Regions from separate parts of the Streptomyces sp. NPDC101132 genome, predicted to be linked through region 4. Evidence: riboswitches for the same ligand, from Rfam matches in the RefSeq annotation. Region 4 holds a riboswitch; each other region holds the start of a gene.
The links. A riboswitch is a leader RNA that binds a small molecule or an ion and turns the genes downstream of it on or off. The one in region 4 is predicted to bind cobalamin.

Region 1 (5,740 bases), on a different contig from region 4:
CAGCAGCAGCGCCAGCCGCAGGTCGTCCATCCCGACGACCGCGGTGAAGGGGTAGTGGGTCTGGACGGTCATCAGGGCGCCCCCGGAGCGATGAACGGGAGACCGGCCGGAGCGCCGGTCTCGATGAGCCGCAGCAGCGCGGCGGTGTCGGCGTGCTCCTCGACCAGGTCGCCGAGGAGGTCGAGCTGTTCTTCGCGCAGCGCCCCGAAGGACGTGTCGGGGGACGGCACGAACCGCCGCCCGGCCTGGGCCGCGACCTCCCGCAGGAACGCCCGGCGGAAGCCGTCCGACTCCAGCGAGCCGTGCCAGTGCGTGCCCCACACCGCACCCACCCGGCACCCGTCCAGGAACGGCTCGCCGCCCCGCACGTCGGCCACGCCGTGGTGGATCTCGTACCCCTCGACGGCCTCGCCCAGCGCCTCGCCGACCGGCCGCGCCAGGGTCTTCTCCCGCTCGAAGCGCACCCGTACGGGCAGCAGCCCGAGCCCCTGGACCGAGCCGGCCCGGGATTCCACCTCGTCCTCGATGTGCTCGCCCAGCGCCTGGAAGCCGCCGCAGATCCCGAGCACCGGCCGGCCCTCGGCGGCCCGCCGCAGCAGGGCGTCGGCCAGCCCGCGCTCGCGCAGCCACTGGAGCGCCTTCACCGTCCCGCGGGTGCCCGGTACGACGGCCAGGTCGGCGTCCGCCAGCTCCTCGGGACGGTCCACGAACCGCACCACCACGCCCGGCTCGGCGGCCAGCGCGTCCACGTCCGTGAAGTTCGACATCAGCGGCACCGCGCAGACCGCGACCCGCAGAACGTCCTCGCCGACCGGCGGGGCCACCACCGACTCGCGGACCGCGCCGCGCAGCGACACGCGCAGCCCGTCCTCCTCGTCGATGCCCAGCCCGTGCCGGAACGGCAGCACGCCGTACGTCGCCCGGCCGGTGAGCCCGCGCAGCATCTCCAGGCCAGGCTCCAGCAGCGAGACGTCGCCCCGGAACTTGTTGACCAGGTAGCCGGCCACCAGCTCCTGGTCCTCGGCGCCGAGCAGGGCGGTGGTGCCGAAGAACGACGCGAACACCCCGCCCCGGTCGATGTCGCCGACCACGACGACCGGGAACCGGGCGGCCCGCGCGATGCCCATGTTGACGATGTCCGTGCGCCGCAGGTTGATCTCCGCCGGACTGCCGGCCCCCTCGCAGATCACGGCGTCATACGTGCCCCGCAGCTGCTCCAGGCAGTCCGTCACCACGCCGAGCAGCTGCTCCTGGCGGCCGCCGTGGTAGCCGCGCGCGCTCATCTCGCCCACCGGGCGGCCCAGCAGCACGACCTGGCTGGAGCGGTCGCTGCCCGGCTTGAGCAGCACCGGGTTCATCAGCGCGGTCGGCTCCACCCGGGCCGCCTGGGCCTGCATGGCCTGGGCGCGGCCGATCTCGGCGCCCTCGCGCGTGACGAAGGAGTTGAGGGACATGTTCTGCGCCTTGAAGGGCGCGACCTTCACGCCCTGCCGGGCGAGCCAGCGGCAGATGCCGGCCGTGACGACGCTCTTGCCCGCGTCCGAGGTGGTGCCGGCGACCAGCAGTCCGCCGCCGAGCCGTGCCGAGGAGCCGCTCATGCCCTGCCTTCCTGGTGGGTGCGCGCGACGCGCGCCGCGAGGGTCCGGCCGGCCACGCAGGCGCCCAGCGCCAGCCAGGTGACCCGCCGGGAGAGCCGTACCGCCCGTTCGATGTCCGGGACGGCGACCGGGCGGCCGGCCGCGCCGTTGAGCACCGGCCGGTGCTCGACGCGTCCGCCGTACGCGAGGGTGCCGCCCATCCGTACGCCGAGCGCCCCCGCGAAGGCGGACTCGACCGGTCCGGCGTTGGGACTGGGGTGCTTGGCGGCGTCCTGCCGCCAGGCCCGGACCGCCCCCCGACGATCCGGGCCCGCCAGCACCGCCGCGGCGGCCGTGAGCCGGGCTCCCGGCCAGCCCGCGAGGTCGTCCAGCCGGGCCGAGGCCCAGCCGTAGCGCAGGTAACGGGGCGACTTGTGGCCCACCATGGCGTCCAGGGTGTTCACCGCGCGGAAGGCGGCGAGTCCCGGCACGCCCGCGACCGCGCCCCAGACCAGGGCCCCGACCACGGCGTCCGAGGTGTTCTCGGCGACCGACTCCACGACCGCCCGCGCGATCTGCTGCTCGTCCAGCGCGTGCGGGTCGCGCCCGCACAGGTGGGGCAGGCGTTCGCGGGCCACGTCGGTGTCGCCGGCGGCCAGCGCCCCGCCGATGGCCCGCGCCTCGCGGGCCAGCGAGGTGCCGCCGACCACCGCCCAGGTGGCGGTGGCGGTCAGCGCGATACGGAGGGGGGCGGGCCGGGAGCGCACGGCGCGGGCGCCGAGCGCGCCCAGGGCCGCCGCACCACCGGCGCAGAGGAGTGTGTGGAGTGCGCCGCGGCCCCGGTGGTCGCGCCAGAGGGCGCGTTCCACTGCGGCGGCGGCGCGACCGAAGGCGGCGACGGGGTGCCCGCGGCGCGGATCACCGAGGATCCGGTCGCCGATCAGGCCCGCCGCCGCGCCGTACGCGAACACGCGGTCGGCACGCATGGCAGGTATGTCCTCACTCAGGGTCCGCGCCCTGGTTCGACGTAAACCGGCGGTGAGAGTTCCTGGCTCCCGGGGCTGGTGTGCTCCCCGGTGACAGTGGCGGGACCGCGCCGGATTCGCACCGGACTTCCTCTCCTGCCGCCGTGATGGCTCGGGCAGTCCACCACGCACCGCGACAGCCCGTCAACTTGCCGTTGACCTGCCCTTAAGGGAACGCCCGGGGGAGTGCGGGCCCGACCGGGACGACGCGCCGCGGCACGCAAAAGAACTCCCCCGCGGGTGTCCCGCGGGGGAGTTCGGGCCGTCAGGTCAGCTGACGATGAGGTAGATGCCGTACGCCACGGCCGCCGCGCAGAGCGCGAAGGAGGCGTACGCGCCCGTGCGGGCCAGAGCTGCTCCCCCTCGGCCTTCGGCCTGGGAGGTACCCCCATCGCCCTGCTCGGTGGCCGCCTCGTGCTTCGAGAGGCCGACGATGCCGAGGGTGAACAGCGTCACCAGGAGCACGGTGGCCGACAGGCTCACGCCGAAGACGGAGCCGAGGGCTGCCCAGTCGATGTCCATACCGCTTGATCCTCTGTGGTTCAGACCGCGGCGGCCGGGGCCGCCGGGGACTCGGGGTGCTGGGAGGGGGCCGGGATGGTGGCCTTGAGGTCTTCGTCCGCGACGGCGGCGGTGGTGCCGGCCGGCGGCGGGGTCACGGCCGCGATGGCGGTGGTGACCACACCGGGCTCCTCGGCGTCCACGTCGTTGACGTTGTTGTGGTCGACGACCTGGCGGCGGGAGACCAGCCAGATGGCGAGGCAGGAGCCGACGAGGAAGACCGCGACGGCGGCGACGCCCCAGTCGCCCTGGCGGGTGACCAGCTCGGCGCCGGCGCTGACCAGCGCGGCGGCCGGCAGGGTCAGGCCCCACGCCACGAACATGCGGGTGGCGGTGGACCAGCGGACCACGCCGCCCTTGCGGCCGAGGCCGGCGCCCATGACCGCACCGGAGCACGAGTGGGTGGTGGAGAGGGAGAAGCCCAGGTTGGAGGAGGCCAGGATGACGCTCGCGGCCGAGGTCTGGGCGGCGAAGCCCTGCTGCGGCTGGAGGTCGGTCAGGCCCTTGCCCATGGTGCGGATGATGCGCCAGCCGCCGAGGTAGGTGCCGAGGGCGATGGCCAGACCGGCGGAGACGATGACCCAGACCGGCGGGTTCGCGTCGGGCGCGATGGCGCCGCCGGCGATCAGGGCCAGGGTGATGATGCCCATCGTCTTCTGCGCGTCGTTGGTGCCGTGCGCCAGGGAGACCAGGCCCGCGGAGGCGATCTGCCCGGCGCGGTAGCCCTTCGCGGAGGTCTTCTCGCCGACCTGGCTGCCCAGCTTGTACGTGACCTTGGTGGCCAGCATCGCTGCCACGCCGGCCACGATCGGGGCGGCGACGGCGGGGATGAGGACCTTGGTGACGACGACGCCGCCATTGACGGCGCCGATGCCCGCGGACGCGACCGCGGCACCGATCAGACCGCCCATCAGGGCGTGGGAGGAGCTGGACGGCAGTCCGACCAGCCAGGTCAGCAGGTTCCAGAGGATCGCGCCGACCAGGGCGGCGAAGATCACTTCGGGCTGGATGCCCTCCTCGTTGACCAGGCCCTTGGAGATCGTCTTGGCGACCTCCACGGACATGAACGCGCCGACGAGGTTGAGCACGGCGGACATGGCCACCGCCGTCTTGGGCTTGAGAGCGCCAGTCGAGATGGTGGTGGCCATCGCGTTGGCGGTGTCGTGGAAACCGTTCGTGAAGTCGAAGACGAGAGCGGTAACGATCACGATCCCGAGGAGAAGCGTTATGTGCTCCATTTACCCAGGCTTCTGTTTGAGGTCAGTGGCTTCGTTGAACGTAGGCAACCTGAGTGAACGGAAGATGAACTGAGGCGGGCGGACCGGTGTACCGGATCGGCGCCCCACGGGACATTTTGTGCCGATTGTCTGGTCGATGTCCGTAAATATGCACGTCAGGGCGAGGTGAGCGGCCCGCTCCCGTGATGGAAACGGAACCATCGGAGGGCCGCCGCGAGGCCCGCGGGAGACGCAGATCACGCGGCTGCCGGCGGCCCTCCGACCAGCCGTAACCGGACCGCTCCGGCCGGTGACCGTCATGCGGCGCCTCCCTTCCGCCCCACCCTCCCGAGCCGCTCCGCTGGCCGCCCGGCCCCCGCCCGCCGACACTGGAGCCGTGCGCACCGCTACAGCGACGGCAGCGGCCGTCACCACGCTCATAGGTGCCGGAGCGGCCGCGGTCGCCGTCGGCAGGTACGTCGGCGACGCGGCCCTCCGCCCCGCCCCCGGCCGCCCCCTCCCCGGCGGCCCCCGGCTCAGCGTCCACGGCGCGGCCGACGGGCAGGTGTCCCTGACCCGCTCCCTGGCCGCCCTGCGTCCCGGCCGGTACGGACTGGTCGCGCCCGGCGTGCACGCCGTCGTCGGCCAGGTGCTCGCGGAGGCCCCGCACGACCCCGACACGGTCGTCCGCCACCTCGAACGCGTCACCCACGGCAGCCTCGCCACCGGCAGCCGGGTCCACTTCACCCCCGCGCTCCACGTCGGCGACCCCGGCTCCGCGCTCGGCCTGGAGTACGCCGACGTCGACGTGCCCGGGGAGCTCGGCGCGCTGCCCGCCTGGTTCGTGCCCGCCCCCCGCCGCACCTGGGTGATCACGGTGCACGGCCTGGGCGCCACCCGCGAGCACCCGATGAACCTGATGCCGTTCCTGAACGCCGCACGGCTCCCGGTGCTCGACCTCGCCTACCGCAACGACCTCGGCGCCCCCGCCTCCCCGGACGGCCTCGGCCACCTCGGCGAGTCCGAGTGGCGGGACCTCGACGCGGCCATCCGCTACGCCGTCCGCTTCGGCGCCGACCGCGTGGTCCTCCACGGCTGGTCCACCGGGGCCTCGATGGCCCTGCACGCCGCCGCCCGCTCCGCGCTCCGCGACCGCATCGCCGGCCTGGTCCTCGACTCGCCCGTGCTCGACTGGCACCGCACCCTGCGCAACCTCGCCGCCGCCCGCCGCACCCCCGCCCCGCTGATTCCCCTCGCGGTCCGCGCCGCCGAGGGCCGCACCGGGCTGCGCGGCGACCGGCTGCCGGAAGCCGCCGACCCCGCGGGGCTGCGCGTCCCCGTCCTCGTGCTCCACGGCCCC
Region 2 (5,740 bases), on a different contig from region 4:
CCTGACCGAGCAGTTCGCCCCGGCGTGGTGGATGGTCGCTTTCCTCGGCACCCTGTCCCTGCTGTCCTACCTGGGCAGCACCGAGTTCGGCGGCACCGGACGCATCCCGGGCGGCGTGGACGTCGCCCTGGTCGCGGTCGCCGCACTCGGCCACTACCACTGGGCCGTCCACGCGGGCGTCAAGGCCCACCGTGCCGGGCTGCCGGGCCCGGACCCCGTCCTCGACGGCGACACCGCCGCCGGGGAGCCCCGGGCGACCGGGCAGCGCGAACGTGAGCTGTCCCACGCCTGACCCCCAGAGACCGTCCGGCAGGCGAGCTGTTCACCCACACGGGTTAGGCTCGTCTGTCGGACAAAATCCGCACACATCCCCATCTCCTGCCCCCTCCACGAGCAGACAAAGGAGTCCGACCCGTGGCCATCTCCGTGTTCGACCTCTTCTCCATCGGCATCGGTCCGTCCTCCTCCCACACGGTCGGCCCGATGCGGGCGGCCCGGATGTTCGTGAACCGCCTGAAGAAGGACGGCGTCCTCGCCCAGACGGCGTCGGTGCGCGCGGAGCTCTACGGCTCGCTGGGCGCGACCGGGCACGGCCACGGCACCCCCAAGGCCGTCCTGCTCGGCCTGGAGGGCTACTCGCCCCGCACCGTCGACGTCGAGAAGGCCGACGACGAGGTCGAGCGCATCCGGCAGAACGGCCGGCTGCGGCTGCTGGGCGCCGAGATAGGGGACGTCCACGAGATCGCGTTCGACGAGCCGAACCAGCTGATCCTGCACCGCCGCCGCTCGCTGCCGTACCACGCGAACGGCATGACCCTCTTCGCGTACGACGAGTCCGGCGCCCCGCTGCTGGAGAAGACCTACTACTCGGTCGGCGGCGGCTTCGTCGTCGACGAGGACGCGGTCGGCGAGGACCGGATCAAGCTCGACGACACCGTGCTGAAGTACCCCTTCCGCACCGGCGACGAGATGCTCCGGCTGACCCGCGAGACCGGCCTGTCGATCTCCTCGCTGATGCTGGAGAACGAGAAGGCCTGGCGCACGGAGGAGGAGATCCGCGAGGGCCTCCTGGAGATCTGGCGGGTCATGCAGGCCTGCGTCCAGCGCGGCATGTCCCGCGAGGGCATCCTCCCCGGCGGCCTCCGGGTCAAGCGCCGGGCCGCCTCGACGGCGCGCCAGCTGCGCACCGAGGGCGACCCGATGATGCACCGCAGCGAGTGGACCACGATCTACGCGATGGCGGTGAACGAGGAGAACGCGGCCGGCGGCCGGGTCGTGACCGCCCCGACCAACGGCGCCGCGGGCGTCCTGCCGGCCGTCCTGCACTACTACATGAACTTCGTGCCGGGCGCGGACGAGGACGGCGTGGTCCGCTTCCTCCTCGCGGCGGGCGCGATCGGCATGCTGTTCAAGGAGAACGCCTCGATCTCCGGCGCCGAGGTCGGCTGCCAGGGCGAGGTCGGCTCGGCCTGCTCGATGGCGGCGGGCGCCCTCGCCGAGGTGCTGGGCGGCACTCCGGAGCAGGTGGAGAACGCGGCCGAGATCGGCATGGAGCACAACCTGGGCCTGACCTGCGACCCGGTCGGCGGCCTGGTCCAGATCCCGTGCATCGAGCGCAACGGCATGGCGGCGGTGAAGGCCGTCACGGCGGCGAAGATGGCGATGCGCGGCGACGGCAGCCACAAGGTCTCCCTGGACAAGGTCATCAAGACCATGAAGGAGACCGGCGCCGACATGAAGATCAAGTACAAGGAGACCGCCCGCGGCGGCCTCGCGGTCAACGTCATCGAGTGCTGACCTGACCGTCGCGCCGACGACGGCAGGACGCCGAAGGGGCGGTACCCGGATCCTCCGGGTACCGCCCCTTCTTCCTGCCCGGACCGTGCAACCGGACGGGGGGTGCCGGGTGTCTTCCGTAGTGACACCACTGTCCCCACATCCGGAGAATCGGGGGACTCAATGCCTCACCGTCACTTCAACCGCCGGCGCCTCGTGGCCGTGGCCACGGGTGTCGTCCTCACCGCCGGGATCGGGCTCGCCGTACCGGCTTCCGCGTTCGCGCAGTCCCGCGCGGCCGCTCCCGCCACGACCACCGCGACGCAGACGCCGCTCGTGGTCAACGCCCGCTGGGGCGGGCACTGCACGTACGACCGGATCGTCATCGACATCAAGGGGTACATCCCGACGACGACGGTCAAGCGGGTCTCCGAGCTGCGCTACGACGGCTCGGGCAGGCTGGTGCCGCTCGCCGGGCGGTACTTCCTGGAGGTCAGGCTGACGCCGGCCGCGGCGCACAACGACGCGGGCCAGTCCGTCTACAAGGGCCCGAAGCTTCAGAAGATCTACCTGCCGAAGCTCAAGGGCATCGCCCTGACCGGCGACTACGAGGGTGTCGTCACCTTCGGCGCCGCGTTCAACACCTATCCGAACTACAGCACGTTCAAGCTCCACAACCCGGAGCGCTTCGTGCTGGACGTGAAGCACACCAACGTCTGCTGAGCGCTCCGGCACGACGGCGGGGTGCGGGGTGAGGGGCCGGGCGCGTACGCGTCCGGCCCCTCGCGCGTCCGGCGGAGGGGAGGCCGGGTTGTGGCTGCTCCACACGGGCGATTAGGGTCAATGGGCCTTGGTGTACGGGAAACCGGTGTGAAACCGGTGCGGCCCTCGCCACTGTGATCGGGAAGTCCGGCTCCACTCCGCGAGGAAGCCACTGGGCTGCCGCGGCTGACCGACCGCGCGGCCCGGGAAGGCGGAGCCCGGGCATCAGCACCCGTGAGCCAGGAGACCGGCCAGGGCGCGTTGTCCATCCACGAGGTGCTGGAGAGGTCTCCCCCACTCATGCATATTGCCGAGGGGTTTCTGCCCCCCTTGCACGCGGCCGCCTGGGGCGCCGCGTCCGCTCCCTTCGTCGTCCACGGGGTCCGCGCGCTGACCCGTGAGGTGAAGGCGAACCCCGAGAGCACGCTGCTGCTCGGCGCGTCCGGAGCGTTCACTTTCGTCCTGTCCGCCCTGAAGATCCCTTCGGTGACGGGCAGTTGTTCCCACCCCACGGGCACCGGGCTGGGCGCCATCCTGTTCCGGCCGCCGGTGATGGCCGTGCTGGGCACGATCACCCTGCTGTTCCAGGCGCTGCTGCTGGCCCACGGGGGCCTGACCACGCTGGGCGCCAACGTCTTCTCGATGGCCATCGCGGGCCCCTGGGCCGGGTACGGGACGTACCTGCTGCTCCGCAGGACCGGCGTCCCGCTGATGGTGTCCGTGTTCTTCGGAGCGTTCGTCGCGGACCTGAGCACGTACTGCGTCACGAGCGTCCAGCTCGCCCTGGCGTTCCCCGACCCGGGCACCGGATTCGCGGGCGCGCTCGCCAAGTTCGGCGGCATCTTCGCGCTCACCCAGATCCCGCTCGCCATCAGCGAGGGGCTGCTGACGGTTCTCGTGATGCGGCTGCTGTCGCAGTCGAGCAAGGCGGACCTGCTGCGCCTCGGGGTGCTCAGGGGGGCCGGCGCGGGATCCGGCAGCCAGTCCGGTGCGGCCGCGGAGGTGGCGCGATGAGCCGTAACGCGAAGATCAACTCCCTGCTGCTGCTCCTGGTCGCGGCGCTGGCGGTGCTGCCGCTCGCGCTGGGGCTGGGCGAGGGCAAGGAGGAGCCGTTCGCCGGCGCGGACGCGCAGGCCGAGGCGGCGATCACCGAGCTGGAGCCGGACTACGAGCCCTGGTTCTCGCCGCTGTACGAACCGCCGTCGGGCGAGATCGAGTCGGCGCTGTTCGCGCTCCAGGCGGCGCTCGGCGCGGGCGTGCTCGCGTACTACTTCGGGCTCCGGCGGGGCCGGCGGCAGGGCGAGCTGAAGAGCGCCCTGCGGGCCGCGGGGATGCCGCGGGAGAGCGCCGCGGGCGACGCGGCGGAGCCGGCCGGCTCCGCCGGTTCATCCGCTCCGTCAGGTTCCGTCGGTTCCGCCGGCTCCGCCGGCTCGGCCGGTCCGGGCGCGTAGCCGGTGCTGCCCATCGACGCGGCGGCGCACGCGAGCCGCTGGCGCCGCCGCCACCCCCTGGAGAAGGCCGTGCTGGGGCTCGGGCTGACCGTCTCGGCGGTCTGCCTGCCGCCCTGGCCCGGCGGCCCGGTGGTGGCGGCGGCCGCGCTCGCGGTGCTGCTCGGCCCGGCCGGGGTGGCGCCCCGCCGGCTGTGGCGGGCGTTCCGGATCCCGCTGGGCTTCTGCTTCACCGGCGCGGTCCCGCTGCTCTTCCAGGTGGGCGGGGACGCCGGCTGGGTGTCCCTGGCGCCGCACGGCCCGGTGGCCGCCGCCGAGCTGCTGCTGCGCACCTCGGCGGCCTCGCTGGGGGTGCTGCTGTTCGCCTTCACCACGCCCGTCTCGGACGTGCTGCCGCGACTGGTGCGGGCCGGGGTGCCGGCGCCGGTCGTGGACGTGGCGATGGTGATGTACCGGATCAGCTTCCTGCTGCTCGACTCGCTGGCCCGGATCCGGCAGGCGCAGGCCGCCCGGCTGGGGGCCACCGGGCGGGCGGCGGCCTGGCGTTCGCTGGCCGGGCTGGCGGCGACCTCGTTCGTACGGGCCTTCGACCGGGCGGCGCGGCTCCAGTCCGGGCTGGCCGGGCGGGGCTACGACGGGACGCTGCGGGTGCTGGTGCCGGAGGCCGCTGTGTCGTGGCGCTTCCTGGGGGCCACGGGTGTACTGCTGGGCGCGGTCGTCGCGCTCACCTTGGGTGTGGAGGGGCGGTGGCTGTGATGCCGGTCGTGGAGCTGGTGGCGGCGGGGTACGCGTACGAGGACGGGCCCGCGGTGCTGGCGGACGTCGGCTTCGGGATCCCGGCCGGCCGCGCCCTGGTGCTGCTGGGCCGCAACGGCGCGGGAAAGACCACGCTGCTGCGGCTGCTGAGCGGGGGGCTGCGGCCGGGCTCGGGGGAACTGCGGCTGGACGGCGAGCGGGTGCGGCACGACCGCGCCGGGCTGACCCGGCTGCGGACCTCCGTACAGCTGGTGACGCAGGACCCGGACGACCAGCTGTTCGCGGCGTCCGTGGAGCAGGACGTGTCCTTCGGACCGATGAACCTGGGCCTGCCCGAGGAGGAGGTCAGGGCGCGGGTGGCGGAGGCGCTGGCCGCACTGGACATCGAGGCCCTGCGGGACCGGCCCACGCACCTGCTGTCCTTCGGGCAGCGCAAACGGGCCGCGATCGCCGGGGCGGTGGCGATGCGCCCGCGGGTGCTGATCCTGGACGAGCCGACGGCCGGGCTCGACCCGAACGGCCAGGAGCGGCTGCTGGCCGCGCTGGGGCGGCTGCGGGAGCTGGGCACGACGGTGGTGATGGCCACCCACGACGTGGACCTGGCGCTGCGGTGGGCGGACGACGCCGCGGTGCTGGTGCCCGGCGGGGTACGGACGGGCCCGGTGGCCGAGCTGCTGGCGGACGCGGAGCTGCTGGCCGCGGCCGGGCTGCGGCTGCCGTGGGCCACGGCGGTGGCCGGCCTGCTGCGGGAGCGGGGGCTGCTGGCGCCGGACGCGCCGGTCCCGCGTACCCCCGAGGCCCTGGCGGCCTGGGCGGCGGCCGCGCTCTGACGCGGAAAAATAGGATGTCGGCATGTCCTTGCCGCACGCGATCCTCACCGCCCTGCTGGAGAAGCCCTCGTCCGGCCTGGAGCTGACCCGGCGGTTCGACCGGTCGATCGGCTACTTCTGGTCCGCGACGCACCAGCAGATCTACCGCGAGCTGGGGCGGCTGGAGGA
Region 3 (5,740 bases), on a different contig from region 4:
CTCCGTGCCCTGGCACTCGGCCGCGTGGTGCTTTACCACAACTTCGGCTGGGCCTGGCTGCCCCTGGTCTTCCCGTCGATGGGCGTGATGTTCGCCCTCGCCGGCTCCCTGATGGCCCGCTCCCTCAGCCGCCCCGCCCTCGGCGTGATCCGCGGCCGGCTGCGCCGCCTGCTGCCCCCGATGTGGCTGTTCGGCGCCATCCTGATCACCCTCCAGATCCTCGACGGCTGGGGCCCCGACTCCGAGGGCCACCCCACCTGGTGGTGGGCCAAGCTGTCCTTCTGGGTCCTGCCGCTGAGCACCCCGCCGTACGCGGACGGCCTGACCGGCTTCCACCTGGTGGAGCCGACGTGGGCCGCGCAGATCGTCGTACCGCTCTGGTACCTCCGCGCCTACCTCTGGTACGTCCTGTTCTCCCCGCTGCTGCTCCGGGCCCTGCGACGGCTCCCGTGGGTGACGCTGTGCACGCCGCTGGCCCTGACGGTCGTGATGCACACCTTCTTCCCCGACCAGGAGTTCGTCTACTACCGGGTCTGGGAGACCGCGAGCGACTTCGCGATGTTCGGCTCCTGCTGGATCCTCGGCATGGCGCACCAGGAGGGTCTGCTCAAGAAGATCCCGCAGTACGTGCTGCCGTCCGTCGCGCCGCTCGTGATGGTGGCCGGCTTCTGGTACCTCCAGACCCGGCCGGTCGACCCGACCGTGCCGACCGACATCGAGGCCTGGCCGATCGCCCAGTCGCTGTGGTCCCTCGGCTTCGTCGCCCTCCTGCTCCACATCAGCCCGTACTGGGAGCGTTGGCCCGGCCCGCTGGAACGCTGGAACGGCCTGATCACCTTCCTGAACGCGCGCGCCGTCAGCGTCTACCTCTGGCACCAGACCGCGCTCGTGGCGGCCATCCCGCTGATCGACCCCCTGTGGAGCGTCCCCTTCGTCTACGAGCACTTCCGGTGGCTGCTGGCCAGCCAGTGGTTCACGCTGCTGGTGGCCGTGCCGCTGGCCGGGCTGCTCGTGCTGACCTTCGGCTGGATCGAGGACGTGGCCGCCAGGCGGCCGCCCCGCCTCCTGCCGTACCCGCGCCGCCAACGCGGCAGACGCCGCGCAGCCGGCTGACGGGGCGCAGGCACCCCGTACCCGACGCCCGGCACCCCCGCACCCGCACCCCCGGCACCCCCGCACCCGCCCCCCGGCACCCCGTACCCCTGGTGCCGGGCGGCCCCCGGGCGTAGGCTCCGGCGACCCGCGCGGCAGGCGTGCGGGCGCGGCCGAGGGACGGTGGGGGCATGGACGGCACGCGGGGCACGGCCGGGGGCCCGGTGCTGGTGACCGGCGGCACCGGCTTCGTCGGCAGCCATCTGGTCCAGGCGCTGCTGGAGCGCGGCTACCGCGTCCACGCCACGGTCCGGTCGCTGCGGGACGCCGCGAAGGTGCGCCCCCTGCACGAGATGGCCGGCCGCTTCCCCGGCCGGCTGGAGCTGTTCGAGGCGGACCTGATGGTGGCGGGCTCCTTCGACCGGGCGATGGACGGGTGCCGGGTCGTCTTCCACGTCGCCTCGCCCTTCCTGATGCCCGAACAGATCAAGGACGCCCTGAAGGACGTGGTGGAGCCGGCGCTGACCGGCACCCGCAACGTCCTGGCCGGCATCGAGCGGACCCCCACGGTCGAGCGCCTCGTCTTCACCTCCACCGTCGGCGCGATCTTCGGGGACTACGCCGACGTCCTGGACATGGACGGCCGCACGCTCTCCGAGCGCTACGTCAACACCACCAGCACCGTCGAGAACAACCCGTACCACTACGCCAAGACCGCCGCCGAGCAGACCGCGTGGGAGGCGGCGCGCGCCCAGGACCGCTGGCGCATGGTGTCCGTCAACCCCGGCCTGGTCCTCGGGCCCTCGCTCACCCCCGCCTCGGCATCCGGCAGCCTCTTCCTCGTGGACGAGCTGTTCAAGGGCTGGTTCTGCTACGGCGCACCCGACTTCTCCTTCACCGTCGTGGACGTCAGGGACGTGGCCGCGGCCCACATCGCCGCCGCCGAGCAGCCCGGCGCGCACGGCCGGTACATCCTGGCCCGGCCGGAGATGGTGTCGTTCCGCGAGATGGCCCGGGCCCTGCTGGCCGTGCGCCCCAGGGACCCACGCCTGCCCCGGTGGGGCCTGCCGCACTGGCCGGTACGGCTCCTGGGACCGGCCTTCGGCCTCACGCAGGACTACATCCGCAAGCACCTCGGGATCAGGTTCGCGGTCGACAACCGCAGGAGCACCGAGGAACTCGGCATCACCTACCGCCCCTGGCAGGAGACCCTTGTCGACCACCACCACGCCTGGACCGGGCGCCGCGCGGCGTGAGCCCGGAGCACGGCCGCGCGGCCCGCGCAGCCGGCCGGCGGAGCGGGCCTCACGCGCCGCTGCTCCACCCGCCCGTGCCCGAGTACGAGTCGACCAGGTCCACCACGAACACCAGCGTCGAGCCGGCCGGGATCAGCGGTGAGGGCGACTGGTTCCCGTAGCCGAGCCGCGGCGGAACGACGATCTCGCGCCGGCCGCCGACCCGCATCCCCTTCACCCCCCGGTCCCAGCCCTTGATGACCCGGCCGCTGCCCAGCGCGAACTTGAACGGCTCGCCCCGGTCCCAGGAGGCGTCGAACTCCTGCCCGGTCTCGAAGGTCACCCCGACGTAGTGGACCTTGACCACCATGCCCGGCTTCACCTCGGGCCCGTCCCCGACGACCAGGTCCCGGACGGTCAGCTCGGCCGGAGCCGCACCCTCCGGAACCACGACCTCCGGCTTCTCCAGCGCACCCATTGCAGCCCCATCACTCGCCGTCGACAGTCCCGGCACGGACCGGGCGGACACCCGGACACCCCGTGCCCCGGATGATCACGGTACCGGCGCGTTCACGATGCCGAACGGCACGTGGACGCTCGGGGTGGCCGGCGCCGTGCCGTTCAGGTGCGCGACCTGGTCGTCGAAGAAGATGTGCGGGTCGAGCGCGCGCATCACGGCCGCCTTGTCGACGCCGCCGAGGAAGAAGGCGTCGTTCACCCGGAGTCCCCACTGCCTCAGGCTCCGCACCGCCCGTTCGTGCGCGGGGGCGTCCCGCGCGGTGACCAGGGACACCCGCAGCCGGGGCCGGTACGCCGGGACCGCGCGCCGCTCCTCCTCCTCGCGGCGCTGGATCCGGTTGACGCCCGCGAGGAACTCCCGCAGGGGGCCCGGGTCGTGCGGGGTGGTCGCGTTGAGCACCTCGTGCGCGCGGAACTCGTCGATGCCCGCCGACTGGTAGATCCGCTCGGAGGAGTCGTCCGCCAGGACGCCGTCGAAGTCGAAGGCGATCCGCAGCTCCCGGTCGGCGTCGTCGTCGACCCGCTCCGTCCTGAGCACGTGCCCCGCCGGCAGCCCGTCGGCCATCGCCGCACGGACGTCGGCACCGTCGGCCGACAGGAACAACGACATGTTCAGGGCCGGCATGAACCGGTGCGACGGCCGGCCCTGCCGGAAGACCGCCCGGCTGATGGGCAGACCGTGCGCCGCGATGGAACGCATCACCCGCAGCCCGGTGTCGGGGTCGTTGCGCGACAGGATGATGACCTCGACCAGCGGATCGGACGGATCCGCGAGGTCGTTCAGCGACAGCAGGCGCCGCACGAAGGGGAAGGCCACGCCCTTGCCCAGGACGTCGTCCGCATGGGCCTCCTGGCAGGCCCGGTACGCGTCCTCACCCCGCTCCCGGAACACCGCGTCGCACTCGGTGAGGTCGAACAGGGCACTGGAGGCGATCCCCACGACGAGGCGGTCGGACAGGTCGTACTTCATCACGCCCCCCGCCGGCACACGTGCAACACCGAGGGGGTTATCACCCGTTCGAGCCGGCCGAAAACGCGTACCCCCCCCGCCGGGGCGGCGGCCCTGGCACGCGTCCGCATGCCGGACGGGGGTCGTCACCCGGCAGGCGTCCGGCATACGCTGGCCGGTGCAGCTGGTTCGCCCCGTCCGCCAGGCGGGATGCGTCGCAAGAGGGAACCCGGTGGGAATCCGGGACTGCCCCGCAGCGGTGAGCGGGAACGACCGCCGTCATACGCACTGGGACCGCGAGGTCCTGGGAAGCGACGGCCAGTAGGTGCCCGCCTCTTCGGAGGCCGGCGTGCCCGCGAGTCCGAAGACCTGCCCGTTGCCCGTGCCGGCCCGAGCCGTGCGCGGATGTCCCGGTGACCTCGTGGGCGGGTCGGCGTACACAGCAGACGGTCGACCGCGCGTGCCGCGCGGGTCGTGGCCGTCCGCTCCTCGTACCCCTTCGCGCCTCCGGGGCCCATCGGGATCTCAGGGATTCATCTCGCGAAGGAGATCTCCGTGACCACCAAGTCCGCAGCCGCGGCAGCAGGCGCCACCGTCCACGGCTACCCCCGCCAGGGCCCGAACCGTGAGCTCAAGAAGGCGATCGAGGGCTACTGGAAGGGCCGCGTCACCGCCGACGCACTCCGCACCACCGCCGCGGACCTGCGCAGCGCCAACTGGCAGCAGCTCGCCTCCGCCGGCATCACCGAAGTGCCCACGGGCGACTTCTCGTACTACGACCACGTCCTGGACACCACCGTCATGGTCGGCGCGATCCCCGCACGCCACCGGGCCGCCGTCGCCGCCGACACCCTCGGCGGCTACTTCGCCATGGCACGCGGGACCCAGGACGTGCCGCCGCTGGAGATGACCAAGTGGTTCGACACCAACTACCACTACCTGGTCCCCGAACTCGGCCCGGACACCGTCTTCACCGCCGACCCCGCCAAGCAGGTCGCCGAGCTCCGCGAGGCCCTCACCCTCGGCCACACCGCCCGTCCCGTCCTCGTCGGCCCCGTCACCTACCTGCTGCTCGCCAAGCCCGCACCCGGCGCGGCAGCCGACTTCCGGCCGCTGACCCTGCTCGACCGGCTCCTGCCCGTGTACGCGGAGGTCCTCACCGCCCTCCGCGCCGCCGGCGCCGAGTGGGTGCAACTGGACGAGCCCGCCCTCGTCCAGGACCGCACCCCGGCCGAACTCAACGCGGCCGCCCGCGCCTACCGCGAACTCGGCGCCCTCACCGACCGGCCCAGGCTGCTCGTCGCGTCCTACTTCGACCGGCTCGGCGAGGCCCTGCCCGTCCTGGCCAAGGCACCCGTGGAGGGACTGGCGCTCGACTTCACCGGCCCGGCCGCCGCCAACCTCGACGACCTCGCGGCCGTCGGCGGACTGCCCGGAAAGCGGCTGGTCGCAGGGGTCGTGAACGGCCGCAACATCTGGGTCGACGACCTGGGGAAGTCCCTGACCACCCTCGGCACCCTGCTCGGCCTCGCCGACCGGGTCGACGTGGCAGCCTCCTGCTCCCTCCTGCACGTCCCGCTCGACGCCGCCGCCGAGAAGGACGCCGACCCGCAGATCCGGCGCTGGCTGGCCTTCGCCCGGCAGAAGGCCGCCGAGATCGCCACCCTGGCCAGGGGACTCACCTCCGGCACCGCATCGGTGGCGGGCGAACTGTCCGCCAACCGCGCCGTCCTGGCCTCCCGGGCCGCGTCCCCCCTCACCCACGACCCCGCCGTCCGCGCCCGCGCGGCGGCCGTCACGGAGGCCGACCGGCAGCGCTCCCAGCCCTACCCCGAACGTGCCGCCGCCCAGCGCGCCCACCTGCGTCTGCCACTGCTGCCGACCACCACGATCGGATCCTTCCCGCAGACCGACGAGCTCCGGGCGGCCCGTGCCGACCTGCGGG
Region 4 (5,740 bases):
GCGCCGACGAGGGCACGAAGTGGTCGGCGAGCCCGCACAGCAGGGCGTCGGCAGCGCCGACGGGTGCTCCCGTGAGCGCGAGGTGGGTGCCGAGCTCACCGGGGGCGAGGGCCAGGAGGTAGGTGCCGCCGACGTCGGGGACGAAGCCGATGCCGGTCTCGGGCATGGCGACCTTGGAGCGCTCGGTGACGATGCGGACGCTGCCGTGGGCCGAGACCCCGACCCCGCCGCCCATGACGATGCCGTCCATGAGGGCGACGTACGGCTTGGGGTAGCGGGCGATCAGGGCGTTGAGGCGGTACTCGTCGCGCCAGAAGTCCGCCGAGGCGGTACCGCCCGTGCGGGCGTCCTGGTAGATCGCACGGATGTCGCCGCCCGCGCACAGACCCCGTTCACCTGCGCCCTCGATGACGACCAGCTCGACCGAAGGGTCGTCTGCCCAGGCGGACAGCGCCTCTTCGATGTGCTGGACCATGGGGTGGCTGAGGGCGTTGAGTGCCTTGGGGCGGTTGAGGGTGATGTACGCGGCGTGGCCCTCGGTGCGCAGCAGGACGTGGTCCTCTGCGGTGGGGTTCTCGTTGGTCATCGCAGTGTCTCCGTGAGTCCGCGCGCGACGATGACGCGCATGACCTCGTTGGTGCCTTCCAGGATCTGGTGGACCCGCAGGTCGCGGACGATCTTCTCGATGCCGTACTCGCTGAGGTAGCCGTAGCCGCCGTGCAGTTGGAGGGCGGCGTCGGCCACCGCGTACCCGGTGTCGGTGGCGAAGCGCTTGGCCATCGCGCACAGGCGTGGGGCCAGCGGATCCCCGGTGTCGAGGGATTCGGCGGCCTGCCGGACCAGGGCGCGGGCGGCGGCGAGCTCGGTGGCCATGTCGGCCAGGCGGAACTGCAGGGCCTGGGCGTCCAGCAGCCTGGTTCCGAAGGCCTCGCGGTCGGCGAGGTAGGACAGTGAGCGGTCCAGGGCGCTCTGGGCGCCGCCGAGCGAGCAGGCGGCGATGCCGAGGCGGCCGCCGTTGAGGCCGTTCATGGCGATCCGGAAGCCGTCGCCCTCGGCGGCCAGTCGCCGGTCGGCGGGGATCCGGACCCCGTCGAGGATCACCTGGCGGGTGGGCTGGGCGTTCCAGCCCATCTTCCTTTCGTTGGGCCCGAACGAGACACCCGGATCCGCACGCTCGACGATGAAGGCGGAGATTCCTCCGGGGCCCGGTTCGCCTGTCCGTGCCATGACCAGGTAGAGGTCCGAGGCGCCGGCGCCGGAGATGAACTGCTTGACCCCGGTCAGGACGTAGTGGCCGTCCTGCCGCTCCGCGCGGGTGCGTAAGGCAGCGGCGTCCGAGCCCGCGCCGGGTTCGGTCAGGCAGTAGCTGGCCAGCGTCGCGGCGGAGCAGAGACCGGGCAGCCAGCGCTCGCGCTGGGCGTCGTCGCCATAGCGGTCGATCATCCAGGCGACCATGTTGTGGATGGAGAGGTAGCCGGCGATGGACGGGCAGCCGGTGGCCAGCGTCTCGAAGACGAGGACCCCGTCGGTACGGGTGAGTCCGCAGCCCCCGTGCTCCTCGCGTACGTACACGCCGGCCAGCCCCAGTCCGGCGGCTCGGCGGATGACGTCGACGGGGAAGTGCTTGTCCTGGTCCCAGGCCAGGGCGTGCGGGGCGAGCTGCTCCTGGGCGAAGTCGAGGGTGACCTCGGCGAGCGCGAGCTGGTCCTCGGTGAGGGTGGTGGTCACGGCGCTCACCCCATCGTCGGGATGGTGAAGCTCGCGCCCTCCTTGACCCCGGAGGGCCAGCGCGAGGTGACGGTCTTCGTACGGGTGTAGAAGCGGATCGAGTCCGGCCCGTGCTGGTTCAGGTCGCCGAATCCGGAGCGCTTCCAGCCGCCGAAGGTGTGGTAGGCGACGGGCACCGGGATGGGCACGTTGACGCCGACCATGCCGGTGTTGACCCGGCGGGTGAACTCGCGGGCGGTGTCACCGTCCCGGGTGAAGATGGCCACGCCGTTGCCGTACGGGTGCTCGCTCGGCAGGCGCAGCGCCTCCTCGAAGTCGGCGGCCCGGACGACCGACAGCACAGGGCCGAAGATCTCCTCGCGGTAGACGCGCATCTGCGGGGAGACCCGATCGAAGAGCGTGGCGCCCGCGAAGAAGCCGTTCTCGTGCCCGGGCAGGGTGAACCCCCGTCCGTCCACGACGAGTTCGGCGCCCTCGTTCACGCCGATGTCGACGTAGCGGTTCACCCGGTCCAGGGCGTCGCGGCTGACCAGGGGTCCGAAGTCCGCCTCGGGGTCGTCGGACCGGCCGATCCTCAGGGTCGAAAGCCGGTCCTTGAGCGCGGCGACCAGGCGGTCTGCGGTCTCCTCGCCGACGGGCACGGCGACGGAGATGGCCATGCAGCGTTCGCCGGCCGAGCCGTAGCCGGCGCCGATGAGGGCGTCGACGGCCTGGTCGAGGTCGGCGTCGGGCATCACGATCATGTGGTTCTTGGCTCCGCCGAAGCACTGGGCACGCTTGCCGTGGGCGGCGGCGGTGGCGTAGATGTGCGCGGCGATCGGGGTGGAGCCGACGAAGCCGAGGGCCTGGATGCGAGGGTCCTCGAGGAGGGTGTCAACGGCCTCCTTGCCGCCGTTGACGACGTTGAGTACGCCCGGCGGCAGCCCGGCCTCCAGGAACAGCTCCGCGAGGCGCAGCGGCACGGAAGGGTCACGTTCGGACGGCTTCAGGATGAACGCGTTCCCGCAGGCCAGGGCGGGGGCCGCCTGCCAGAGCGGAATCATGGCGGGGAAATTGAACGGGGTGATGCCGGCGACCACGCCGAGCGGGCTGCGCAGGGAGTGCACGTCGATGCCGGTGCCCGCGTTGTCGGTGAACTCGCCCTTCAGGAGGTGCGGGATCCCGGCTGCGAACTCCACCACCTCCAGGCCGCGTTGGAGGTCTCCATGGGCGTCGGCGACGGTCTTGCCGTGCTCGGCGGACAGCAGCCGGGCCAGGCTCTCGCGCTCGCCTTCGACGAGCTGGAGGAAACGCAGCAGCACCCGGGCCCGGCGCTGCGGGTTCCACTGGCCCCATTCCGCCTGCGCCTCCTCGGCGTTGACGATGGCGGCCTCGGTGTCGGCCCGCCCGGCCAGCGGTACGCGCGCCTGGACGGCGCCGGTGTTGGGGTCGTGCACGTCGGCGAAGAGCCCGGAGGTTCCGGTGGTGTGCTTTCCGCCGATGAAATGGGTGAGTTCACGGACCATGGATGCCTGCTCTCGTCAGGTTGGATCCGGGGATGGCACGGCAGGCCGACGCCCGCACCCGGTGGGGTGCCGCGCAGGGCATGCCGTGGGACGACGACGGCGTCAGGCCGTCGAAGAGCTATGTGAACGCGGGAGTCACCGCTCGCTCCGCCGGATCACCAGGGTCGTGGGTACGGACCGGTGCCATGCGTGTCTGCTCCATCCTCGTGGACAACACGGAACAACCCGCGGCCGGTATCCTGACTCCCGGATCTCCGCGTGCCGCCCGCCTTCCCGACAGTCCTCGTCAGTGGCGTGTGGATGGCAGCACACTCCCCGGTCACAGTGGCGGGACCGTGCCGGACTCACACCGGCTTCCCTGCACCGCGGACCTTGTGCCACGAACATATAGTTGGACGTCCTAGTAAGTCCAGACCCGCCACTCGGGCGGGCCTAGAGTCGCGGTATGCGCATCGTCTCCCTGCTTCCGGCGGCCACGGACATCGTGGCGGACCTCGGACTGGCCGCGGACCTGGTCGGACGCACCCACGAATGCGACTGGCCGCCCGCCGCCGTCGCCTCCGTGCCCGTCGTCACCCGCGCCGAATTCGCCGCGGACGACCTCAGCAGCCGGGAGATCTCCGAGGCGGTCGGCGGGGCCGCCCACTCCGGCTCCTCGCTCTACACCCTGGACACGGAGGCGCTCGCCGCGCTCGCACCGGACGTCCTGCTCACCCAGGACCTGTGCGACGTCTGCGCGGTGTCCTACGAAGGCGTCTCCCGCGCGGTGCGCGTCATGGATGCCGGTCCTCGGGTCCTCAGCCTGGAACCCAAGACCCTCGACGACGTGCTCGACTGCCTGGTCACCGTAGGGGACGTGCTCGGGGTGCGGGAGCGGGCCGAGCAGCGGCGCACCGAACTGCGCGGTCGGCTCGACGAGGTCCGCCGACTCACGCGGGGCAGGGCCAGGCCCCGGGTCGTCGCCATCGAATGGCTCGACCCGCTGTGGCCCGCAGGCCACTGGGTACCGGAACAGATCACTGCGGCCGGCGGGGAACCGCTGCTGGCCGAGCCCGGCGAGCACACCCAGCCGATGACCTGGGAGGCGGTCCGCGAGGCCAGTCCGGACGTGGTGCTCGTCCTGCCGTGCGGCTTCCCGCCCGAACGGACCATGGCGGAGATCGATCTGCTCACCGCGCTGCCGGGCTGGCAGGAGCTGCCCGCTGTGAGGGCCGGGGAGGTGTGGGTGCTGGACGGCCCGGCGTACTTCAACCGACCGGGTCCCCGCGTGGTCCGCGGCGCCGAGGTGCTCGCCCACGTGCTCCACGGAGTGCGGGCGGGGGACCCCGTGACCGAGGCGGAGGCCCGGCGGCTGGGCTGAGCCCGATCCTCAGTCCCGGCCTCGCGCCACGGGGTAGGGGACGAACGTGCTGCTGTTCTCGTCGACGGTCAGGGCCCGGCCCAGGGGTGGGACGGCGCGCTGGGGGCAGTCGAGGCGTTCGCAGAGCCGGCAGCCCATGCCGATGGGGGTGGCGGTGGAGGCGTTGCCGAGGTCGAGGCCGTCGGAGTAGACGAGCCGGTGCGCGTGCCGGATCTCGCAGCCGAGCCCGATGGCGAAGGTCTTGCCGGGTTCGCCCCAGCCTCCGCGGTGGCGGGTCACGGCCCGGGCGGTCCACAGGTACCGCTGTCCGTCGGGCATGGCGGCGACCTGGACGTGGATCCGGCTGGGCGCGGCGAAGGCCTCGTAGACGTTCCACAGCGGGCAGGTGCCGCCCGCGCGGGAGAAGTGGAATCCGGTGGCGGACTGCCGCTTGGACATGTTCCCGGCCCGGTCGACCCGGACGAAGGAGAACGGGACCCCGCGCAGCCTGGGGCGTTGCAGGGTGCTCAGGCGGTGGCAGACGGTTTCGTAGCCGAGGCCGAAGTGGTCGGTGAGGCGTTCGATGTCGTAGCGGAACTCCTCGGCGGCCGTGTGGAAGGCGCGGTACGGGAGGATCAGCGCGGCGGCGAAGTAGTTGGCGATGCCGATGCGCGCCAGGCCGTGGGCGGGGGAGCCAGCCGGGAAGTCCTCCGTGGCGAGCCGGTCCAGCTCGTCGCCGTACTCCAGCAGGGCGAGTTGCGTGGCCATGCGGAACGCCTGCTGGCCGGGGCGGAGCCGGCCCGACAGGTGCAGGACCCGTGTCCCCTCGTCGTAGTGGTGCAGCCGGTCGGAGTCCGAGGCGAGCCGGATCCCGTGCTGCTCGGTGAGACGGTTCGACAGCACCCGGACGACCTCTCCGGGGCGGACACCGATCTCTCGGGCGAGGGATTCGGCGGCGAGGTCGGTGTCGTGGAGGTAGTTCTGACGCCGGTAGAAGAACTCGCGGATCTCCTCGTGCGGTGAACGGGGCGCGGCCGGGCCCCCGTCCCTGCCGTCCGCGGTGTCAGCCAGCCGCTCCGCCAGGAGCTGGCTGCGCCGCCCCAGGTCCAGGAGGACGGAGGCCACCACGGGCATCCGGGTGGCGAGCTCGGCCAGGTCGGAGGGGGAG

Region 1: it holds a riboswitch for cobalamin, as region 4 does, so the genes downstream of both, ACIQUR_RS10150 (cobalamin biosynthesis protein) here and ACIQUR_RS01975 (CoA-acylating methylmalonate-semialdehyde dehydrogenase) in region 4, are expected to answer to the same signal.
Region 2: it holds a riboswitch for cobalamin, as region 4 does, so the genes downstream of both, ACIQUR_RS11450 (energy-coupling factor ABC transporter permease) here and ACIQUR_RS01975 (CoA-acylating methylmalonate-semialdehyde dehydrogenase) in region 4, are expected to answer to the same signal.
Region 3: it holds a riboswitch for cobalamin, as region 4 does, so the genes downstream of both, metE (5-methyltetrahydropteroyltriglutamate--homocysteine S-methyltransferase) here and ACIQUR_RS01975 (CoA-acylating methylmalonate-semialdehyde dehydrogenase) in region 4, are expected to answer to the same signal.

Annotation. Positions count from the first base shown of each region.
Region 1 is NZ_JBIVYX010000003.1:571,708-577,447, forward strand. It holds gene ACIQUR_RS10140 (putative cobaltochelatase) at 1-72, opposite strand, end outside; gene ACIQUR_RS10145 (cobyric acid synthase) at 72-1,598, opposite strand; gene ACIQUR_RS10150 (cobalamin biosynthesis protein) at 1,595-2,563, opposite strand; cobalamin riboswitch at 2,599-2,744, opposite strand; gene ACIQUR_RS10155 (hypothetical protein) at 2,873-3,124, opposite strand; gene ACIQUR_RS10160 (anion permease) at 3,145-4,401, opposite strand; gene ACIQUR_RS10165 (alpha/beta hydrolase) at 4,778-5,740, shown strand, end outside.
Region 2 is NZ_JBIVYX010000004.1:214,799-220,538, forward strand. It holds gene ACIQUR_RS11435 (APC family permease) at 1-292, shown strand, start outside; gene ACIQUR_RS11440 (L-serine ammonia-lyase) at 415-1,797, shown strand; gene ACIQUR_RS11445 (hypothetical protein) at 1,960-2,499, shown strand; cobalamin riboswitch at 2,611-2,809, shown strand; gene ACIQUR_RS11450 (energy-coupling factor ABC transporter permease) at 2,839-3,552, shown strand; gene ACIQUR_RS11455 (energy-coupling factor ABC transporter substrate-binding protein) at 3,549-3,989, shown strand; gene cbiQ (cobalt ECF transporter T component CbiQ) at 3,993-4,742, shown strand; gene ACIQUR_RS11465 (energy-coupling factor ABC transporter ATP-binding protein) at 4,742-5,572, shown strand; gene ACIQUR_RS11470 (PadR family transcriptional regulator) at 5,595-5,740, shown strand, end outside.
Region 3 is NZ_JBIVYX010000009.1:239,300-245,039, forward strand. It holds gene ACIQUR_RS22265 (acyltransferase family protein) at 25-1,113, shown strand; gene ACIQUR_RS22270 (NAD-dependent epimerase/dehydratase family protein) at 1,284-2,348, shown strand; gene ACIQUR_RS22275 (FKBP-type peptidyl-prolyl cis-trans isomerase) at 2,398-2,805, opposite strand; gene ACIQUR_RS22280 (5'-nucleotidase) at 2,881-3,816, opposite strand; cobalamin riboswitch at 4,015-4,166, shown strand; gene metE (5-methyltetrahydropteroyltriglutamate--homocysteine S-methyltransferase) at 4,351-5,740, shown strand, end outside.
Region 4 is NZ_JBIVYX010000001.1:405,611-411,350, reverse strand. It holds gene ACIQUR_RS01985 (enoyl-CoA hydratase/isomerase family protein) at 1-586, opposite strand, end outside; gene ACIQUR_RS01980 (acyl-CoA dehydrogenase family protein) at 583-1,728, opposite strand; gene ACIQUR_RS01975 (CoA-acylating methylmalonate-semialdehyde dehydrogenase) at 1,734-3,233, opposite strand; cobalamin riboswitch at 3,445-3,630, opposite strand; gene ACIQUR_RS01970 (cobalamin-binding protein) at 3,679-4,593, shown strand; gene ACIQUR_RS01965 (short-chain fatty acyl-CoA regulator family protein) at 4,603-5,740, opposite strand, start outside.